Regions from separate parts of the Lysinibacillus sp. FSL P4-0201 genome, predicted to be linked through region 1. Evidence: riboswitches for the same ligand, from Rfam matches in the RefSeq annotation. Region 1 holds a riboswitch; the other holds the start of a gene.
What was found. Region 1 has a riboswitch for cobalamin ahead of MKY76_RS03015 (ABC transporter substrate-binding protein). Riboswitches for the same ligand answer to the same signal wherever they lie in the genome.
Positions count from the first base shown of each region.

Region 1 (4,433 bases):
GCTACTAATGAAGCCTTTATTGATGGTTGGTTAAAAACCGGAGATCTAGCTCGCAAGGATGAAGATGGTTTTATTTGGATCGTAGATCGTAAAAAGGATGTCATTATTTCGGGAGGTGTCAACATTTATCCGAAAGAAATTGAAGATTGTTTATTGAGCTTTGAAGGTATATTCGAGGTTGCGGTAATTGGTGTACCACATCCGCAATGGGGGGAAACTGTAAAGGCGGTGTATTCTGCTAAACAAGACATCCATGAGGAAGCTTTGAAAGCTTATTTAGAGGAGCATCTTGCAAAGTTTAAAATACCACGTATTTTTGAAAAAGTAGAAGCGCTACCACGCAATGCATCAGGCAAAATATTAAAACAAAATTTAAAGGGGCAAGAGGTGAGATAGCATGAAAGTATTACAACAAGAAGCAATGCGTACTACGAACTTTTTTACTGAAGATGACACGCTTCAAAAAATAGTGAAAATGATGTTAGATAAAGAGTTTTTATCCTATGCCCAACGAGAGTTAACAGATTTTGGTGAGCTATGTGCAGGTGATATTGATGCGAGGGCAAAGCATACAGATCGACAGGGTGAGCCTCGCCTTCAAAGATATGATGCCTATGGTGAAGAGATATCAGAGGTTTGGGTTAATGATGGCTATAAAAAAACGATTGAAGAGACATATAATACTGGGATTGTAGGTTATGTACACAAGCATATTCCGCAGCTAGGACACAAGGGGAATTATGTTTATAGCTTTGCACAAGGTTATTTGCTATCACATGCAGAGCCCGGTTTTTATTGTCCAGTAACATTGACAATGGCAACTGCCTATCTATTAGATCATTATGCAGATGAAGAGGTAAAGCAGCGTTTTTTACCACATGTGTGTGCAACAGGTGACACAGATTTATATGAAGGTGCGACCTTTTTAACAGAACGTCAAGGGGGCTCTGACGTAGGTGCAAATGTGGTGGAGGCGAGAAAGGATGGCACTGCTTATCGTCTATATGGTGAAAAATATTTTGCATCCAATGCGGGCATGTGTGGTGTAGCGATGGTATTAGCACGACTAGAAGGTGCTCCAGCAGGTTCCAAAGGCTTAACATTGTTTGCAGTTCCTTGGCGCAAAGAAGATGGAACAACAAATCATTTACGTATTCGCCGACTGAAAGATAAGCTAGGCGTTCGGGCAGTTCCCTCTGGTGAGGTAGAATTTGATGGTGCACTTGCCTATGTTGTAGGGGAGCAAAATAAAGGGATTTATTATATGCTAGAAGCACTAAATCTCTCTAGAATTTGTAATGCAGTCGCTTCAATTGGTATTATGCGTCGCGGCTTCTTAGAGGCAAAACATTATGTAAGCAATCGACATGCATTTGGCAAGCCCTTAACACAGTACCCTATGATTCAGGATACTTTAGGGAAATTTGCAGCTAAGTTGCACGTGGAAGTAGCGACAGTTTTTGATCTTATCCAATTATACGATAAAGTGACAAGTGGACAGGGAACTCAGCAAGATCTTATTATGAATCGTTTATATATTGCCATTATGAAAAAGGAAACAGCAGAGCAAGCTGTTCATTATGCTAGTGAGGCAATTGAATTACACGGAGGTAATGGCTATATAGAAGACTTTGTAACGCCCCGCTTATTAAGAGACGCCCAAGTGTTAACGGTGTGGGAGGGTACGGCTAATATTTTGGCCTTAGAACTCATTCGTTTAGTAGATAAGTTTCATGCTCATGAACTGTTTGTACAGGAGATGGAGGAACGATTAGACAAATTAGCTGACAGCTCACTAGTACAAATCGTTAAAGAACAATTGGCGAATATGTCTGTGAAACTGCAAATTTTTAGCGCTTTAGACGAGGCAACGAAAACTTTTGAAGCTAAGGGTATGGCGGAAAAAATGGCTCACCTTTATGAAAGTGTCATAGCGGTTGAGTGGGCACATAAATTTGGTGGGAAATATGAAAAACTAGCGGACGTTTATTTAGAACAGACATGGTCATTAAGAGAAATGGGTGCTCAAATGAAAACAGTCCAATACTTTTCTGAAATTGTATAATGGCCGGGGAGTCGTCTTGAATGGAGGCGACTTTTTTCATTTTCATGTATAATGAAATCAACTGAATATTATAAAGGTTCTTTACTTAAGTAAAGTGAAAAGGGAAATCGGTGTAATTCCGATGCGGTCCCGCCACTGTAAGTGTGAGTTTTTTCAAATGATGCCACTGAAGATTTCGGGAAGGCTTGAAAAATCGCAAGTAGCACTAGCCAGGAGACCTGCCTTTATAACGACATGACAACCTACGAGGATAGGGTGGTGGATTTTGTATCAGTTTTTTTGGTGCGATTTTGCCCCCTCATCGATCAAAGATGAGGGGTTTTATTTTGATGTAGAATAAAGCGAAATGTTGCACGGATCAACGAAGGAGGATTCACATGAAGAAATTTTGGAAAATAGGATTATCAGCATTTTTAGCAGTAGGCTTGCTAGCTGCTTGTGGGCAGGAAGCAAAAGATAACAAGCCATCTAACGAGCAACAAACACAGCAAGAAACAGCACAGGTGGATGAAGCAACATTCCCAATGACGATAACAGATGCCCTTGGTAAGGACATTACACTTGAAGCACCTCCTGAGAAAATTGTTTCACTTATTCCAAGTAATACTGAAATCCTTTTTGGACTAGGTTTAAATGATGAAATAGTTGGTGTTACGGACAACGACGATTATCCGCCAGAGGCAGCTGAGAAGGATAAGGTTGGCGGTATGGAATACGATATTGAAAAAATTATTGCCTTAAAACCAGATATCGTTTTTTCACACGAATCTAGCATGTCTCTTTCAGAAGAGGCTATTGCACAGCTTGAATCAGCAGGTTTGAAAGTATTTGTTGTAAAAAATGCACAAGACTTTAATGAAACATATACAACAATTGAGCAACTTGGACGTGCTACAGGGAAATTACCAGAGGCAGAAAAAATTGTCGCTAATATGAAGGCAAAAGTAGAAGAAGTTTTGTCTAAAGTCAAGGATGTTGAACCCAAAAAAGTGTTAGTTGAAGCATCAGATGAGCCAGATATTTATACAGCTGGCAATGGTACATTTATGAACGCTATGCTTGAAATGATCAATGCAGAGAATGTAGCTGTAGATGGCGATAATTGGTATAAAATTGATGCAGAACAAATTATCGCAAAAAATCCAGATGTCATCGTGGTGACATATCATTATGTACCAGATATTTTAACGAAAATACCAAAACGTGCGGGCTTTGATACGATTAATGCCGTAAAAAATAATGCGATTGTGCAGGTAGATGAAAGTACGACAAGTCGTCAAGGGCCACGTTTAGCTGAAGGTCTAGAAGAATTAGCAAAAGCAATCTATCCTGAGGTATTTAAGTGAAAAAAATAGCACTAGCCTATACATTAACATGTACGCTTCTTCTTATTAGCATCTGGTGTGGCGTAGCGATAGGCTCGGTTCATATTCCATTAGAAGTATTGTGGAATAAGGCGGTTGATGAAACAGCCGCCAATATCTTTTGGAAAATTCGTTTGCCTCGCGTGTTATTAGCGGGACTAGTAGGCGCATCTCTAGCTATTGCTGGAGCAGCTTTCCAAGGTTTATTAAAAAATCCATTAGCAGATCCATATACACTAGGGGTTTCATCAGGGGCTTCTGTTGGTGCTGTTTTAACGATCTTTTTTAGTATTTCTATACCTGTTGTCGGTTTGTATGCGCTGCCAATCTTCAGTATGATTGGTGCTATCATTACGATGGTAGTTGTTATGAGCTTTGCTAGACTCGTAGACCGCTCATTAAAAATGGAAACGTTGATATTAACAGGTGTTATTTTTAGTTCTTTTTTAGGTTCCCTTATTTCATTAATGATTGCCTTATCTGGTGAAGAATTACGTCAGGTAATAGGCTGGCTACTTGGTTCTGTTTCGATGCGTGGTTGGCCATATGTCCAAATGATCATTCCTTTTGTGATTGTTGGTTCAATTATGCTATGGACACAAAGACGAGAATTAAATGTCTTGTTGTATGGTGAAGAGCGAGCAAAACATTTAGGTGTTAATGTAAAGCGCAGTAAATATTTGATATTAGCAGGTGGCTCCATGTTAACTGGAGCGGCTGTAGCGGTTTCTGGCACAATTGGCTTTGTAGGATTAGTGGTGCCGCATATGACAAGGATGATTTGGGGTTCTGATCATCGCCACTTATTACCATTATCTTTTTTCAATGGTGCAACATTACTCATTATTTGCGACTTAGTAGCACGAACAATCATTGTGCCAAGAGAGCTACCAATTGGTGTTATTACGGCATTTATTGGAGCACCTGTTTTCTCCTATATTTTTTATAAGCAGCGAAGAAGCAAGGGGGTACGGGCATGATTGTTGTTGAACATCTATCAGGTG
Region 1 is NZ_CP151995.1:613,012-617,444, forward strand. It holds gene MKY76_RS03005 (long-chain-fatty-acid--CoA ligase) at 1-396, shown strand, start outside; gene MKY76_RS03010 (acyl-CoA dehydrogenase family protein) at 398-2,065, shown strand; cobalamin riboswitch at 2,123-2,306, shown strand; gene MKY76_RS03015 (ABC transporter substrate-binding protein) at 2,443-3,411, shown strand; gene MKY76_RS03020 (iron ABC transporter permease) at 3,408-4,409, shown strand; gene MKY76_RS03025 (adenosylcobinamide amidohydrolase) at 4,406-4,433, shown strand, end outside.

Region 2 (4,433 bases), 1.8 Mb from region 1:
TGGAAACCAAATTTGCTTCCATTGCTGGTCCCAAAATATTTGGGCAAGCTCACTTGTTGCCTTATTCCAATTGACTGCCTCATAAATTATATTTGACATGCTACACACTCCTCTAAGCTTTGTAATCGTTGACGAACATAGTAAACAGACTTAATGCCCTTTATCCACGCATAAATGTATACTTTAGCCAATTGTTCGGTTGTCCAATTGTCCGTTACATAAAGCGTCATGGAAATACCTTGGTCAACGTGCTTTTGAGAAGCTGCATATAAATCAATTAAATCATACGGATTTACATCATACGCCTCCACATATAAATGACTATTGTCATTTGTTAAATGAGGCATTGGATAAATGGTTCTACTATCGGCGTAATCACGAACCTCTACGCGCTCTGTACATGGTGCGATTGAAGCCGTACAGCTACGAATATATGAAATACTACCAGTTGGTGCAATAGCCAAACGATAGGAATGGAATAGACCGTACTGCATTACATCCTGCTTTAACGTTTCCCACATCTTGTTTGTGATGATTGGAATATTGCCAAGCGCCTTCAACACAGCAGGCGATAGTTCTTCTTCAGTTTTATTGATATATTGGTCAAAATAGCTACCTGATGCATAATCACTGTCCTCAAATCGGTAGAAGGTTGCAGCTTTTTCTTTCGCCATTTCCATCGAAGATTTCAGAGAATAATAGTTCATCGCTTCCATAAAGTGATCCATGAAATCAATGGAATCTTTTGAGCCGTACAGGATGCCTTCTGTCACGAGATGCCCATGGAGGTTCATACAGCCAAGCCCTACAGAATGCATTAATTGATTGGCTTTTGCAACAGACGGAACATTCTTAATATGCGTCATTTGCGATACATTCGTTAATAGGTGCATGGCTGTATCGACTAATGCGCCGAAATCCTTGACTTTACTTGCTGCATGGATATCGATGGAACCTAAGTTACACGATACATCTAATCCATAGTCATTTGGTTGATCCTGGTCCGTAATGATACTTGTCTCTTGTACTTGTAAGATTTCTGTACATAAATTGGACATTTTGACACGTCCAATATTTTTTAAAGGATGTACCTTATTGACATTATCATCAAAGATTTCAAACGGATAGCCTGATTCAAATTGTGCTTTTTTCACCTCTGTGTAAAGCTTTCGTGCATTTAAACGTTTAATTTTACGAATTTTAGGGTTATCAAGTAGCTCGTAGTACATGTCTGAAATAGAAATTTCAGACATACGTTTGCCATATTCTTTAAAAATATCGTATGGACTAAACAAAACAATATCCTTATCACGTTTCATCAGTTCGAAGAAAATACTAGGTATAATAATCCCTGTTGAAAGGGTAGCGAGGCGAATTTTATCATCAGCATTTGGTTTTTTTGATGAAATGAAATTTTCTATGTCTGCATGGAAAATATTTAGATAGACAACACCTGAGCCATTTCGTTGCCCTAACTGATTCGAATAACTGAAAGAATTTTCTAACAGTTTCGCTACTGGGATGACACCACTTGCACGATTTAATATCTCTTTAATTGGATCACCTAATGGACGTAAATCTGTTAAGTTGACCCCAACTCCACCACCAAGGCGTGATAGCTCTAAACAATAGCCAATATTTTCAGCAATACTATTCATGGAGTCATCCATTGATAATTTAAAGCAGCTGACTAATTCACCACGTGCTTTCTTACCACTATTTAAAGCAGTTGGTGTTGCAGGCTGATAGGCTTCCATCATTGCTTCGACAGAGCGTTCTGCTAGAGCCGTGTTGCCTTGAGCTAAATACAAAGCAATAATGACAATACGATCCTCATACTTTTCTAAGATTTCTTCCCCATCACGACTTTTCATAGCATAGCTATCGTAAAATTTGCTTGCGCTCATAAAGGATGGAAAGCGGAAATTATAATCATAGGCTTTCTTGTACAGCTTCTTAATAAATTCCATTTCGTACATGTCGATAAATGCTTTCTCATAGTAGCCCTCATCAACTAAATAGCGGATTTTTTCTTCAATATCTATAAAATAACGCAAACGTACGTTAACATACTCTAAAAAGTAGCGGCGCGTAGCTTCGCGGTCCTTTTCTAACTCCAGTAATCCAGTTGTACTATAACGATTCAGTACGTCATTATTAAGCTTTAAATAGGTTTTCATCTCATTACCCTCGTTTCATAAAACGTTTGTATTGCTTCGTAATCCGTTTGATTACCTTGTAAATCTAATTTCCTTACTAAGGGTACATGATAGGTAGCAGCGATTTTCTCACCAGCAGCGCCAAATACATGATGACCGAAGTTACTATTCCCACTGGCAACTACTCCTTTACAAAAATCCCTGTTTTTTTCTAAGAAACGTTGTACCTTTGCTGGAATGTCACCTAAACCATCTGTGTAGGTAATTAAGAGATATGGCTTGTTCAATCGCAATTCTTCCGAGAGCTCGATACATTCTGCCTTTAATTTGGATACAACATTTCGGACATTACCTGTACGACTCGCGTAAACAATCATAGGGCAATCAACTCAATTTGAGAAACAATTTCCTGAACATCTCCTATGAAAGTTTCATTCATCTCTAAAACAGGCACACTTAAAAAACCTGCGTCAATAATCGTTTGCTTTGCTTGTTCATCGTGATCGATGTTAACAATTTCAGCTTCAAGTCCTACACGTTGTAGTTCAGATTTTACCCATAGGCATTTTGGACAAATTGTTTTCGTATAAAGTTTCATAGAAATCCCTCTTTTCATAAAATAAAAAAGCCTATCTCCTCTAGAGAGATAGGCTAAATGGAAACGTTAACATACCAAAAATACTGACGTTCCCATCTCTTAATCCCCGAAGAAATGATAAATTTGTTTTATAAAGGCAGGTCTCCTGGCTTTGCTTCATTCTCTGATTCCCTTCCCATGCAAATGCACAGTGGTTGCAATCATCGTCAGCTTCACAGTTGCGGGGACAGCGTCGGAATTGTACCGAACTTCCCTTTTAAACTACATGTAGTAGTACCTTTGTAAAACGAACACAATATATAGTTGTTGTTCAATAGTTTTAAGTGTACCATCCTTCAAATGAAAAGTAAATCAAGATTCTAAACTTCTTTATTTTTTGATTATTCAGTATTTTAAATTATGTAGTTCCAAATAGATTACCACTAATCACTTATACCCGAATTAAAAATCTATTTTAACGATGTACGTGATTTTCTACTAAAATGGATTTAGAATTCTGATTTGTAGTTTAAAGAAATCTTCTATTTTATGTACCATTGAAAAATAGTTGTCTCTATCGTAAGTCCTGAAATAATGATCATCTCTTACCCATTTCAAATGATGCTCATTACATTAATAAAGAGCATGCTTTTATCATAACATGCTCTTACCATTCTATCATTGGGATTATAGTCTAACCTTAACCTCAGTCCCGTCCTGAGCTTTGACATCGACTAGCACAAGTCCTTTATAATTTTGTAGTTCCTTGATAATCGGCTTTAACATTTCTTTGTCGATGAGGGGAAAGGTAAAGTCTATTTTCTTTTTATCGAAGTATGCCTTTGTCCACTTATTGGCTTGTTGCTGAATCCATTTAGAAGTTAAAATGGAGAGGACAATGGTTAGCACAGTATAGGGAACAGGGACGGTAAAGCGAACGTCTTTTGCTTTCACTTTTACATGCATCATTCGTCGCCTCTACTCAATGAAGACTGCAACGGAATCTCCGTTTGCTGATTTTATATCTACAATTTGTCCATCTAGTTCATTTTCAATCGCTTCAAGAAGAAGATTGATGTCGATATCTTTTACGTATTTTTCAGATTGCGGAATACTTGCAGCGATGCTGTGTCCTGCCATCAATACGGCTTTGACAAGTTTAATTGGTAAATTTACCGTGACATTATCATTTTCGGTGGATACAACACGGACCTTTAACGTTTTATCTAAATACTTTGTTTTTTCCACAAATTTATTCTCTGATTCTTCTTTCTGTTGTAGCACTTGAATCAGCTCTGATCCTTTATCCGCATCAATTTTGCCCTCTTGAATCATCGTTAACACTTTTGTAATTTCCTCTTTCATGGTCGTTCCTCCCTATTCATCTTTTAAGAGCTTTATGGCTTCATCTGTTGTGATTTCGCCATTTTCAAGCATGCTTACAATTTTTTTCTCATCTACTTCATTTTTCTTCTTTTGAGCATAGCCAAGGGATGAAATAATATCATTTAGCTTGCCTCGAACTGTTGGATACGAAACCCCCAGTTCCTTTTCAACCTCTTTAATATTTCCTCGGCAGGTTAAAAATACTTCCACAAAATGAAGCTGATCCTGTGATAAGGATGCTAGCTTCGACAATTCAAACTCATTTTCAATGGTCGTGTGACAATGAGAACACTGTAACTTCGTAATTTTTA
Region 2 is NZ_CP151995.1:2,379,907-2,384,339, reverse strand. It holds gene nrdF (class 1b ribonucleoside-diphosphate reductase subunit beta) at 1-99, opposite strand, end outside; gene nrdE (class 1b ribonucleoside-diphosphate reductase subunit alpha) at 87-2,180, opposite strand; gene nrdI (class Ib ribonucleoside-diphosphate reductase assembly flavoprotein NrdI) at 2,177-2,536, opposite strand; gene MKY76_RS11875 (glutaredoxin) at 2,533-2,757, opposite strand; cobalamin riboswitch at 2,875-3,053, opposite strand; gene MKY76_RS11870 (hypothetical protein) at 3,424-3,705, opposite strand; gene MKY76_RS11865 (hypothetical protein) at 3,715-4,101, opposite strand; gene MKY76_RS11860 (DUF2089 domain-containing protein) at 4,114-4,433, opposite strand, start outside.
Region 2: another riboswitch for cobalamin. It lies ahead of MKY76_RS11875 (glutaredoxin); the one in region 1 lies ahead of MKY76_RS03015 (ABC transporter substrate-binding protein).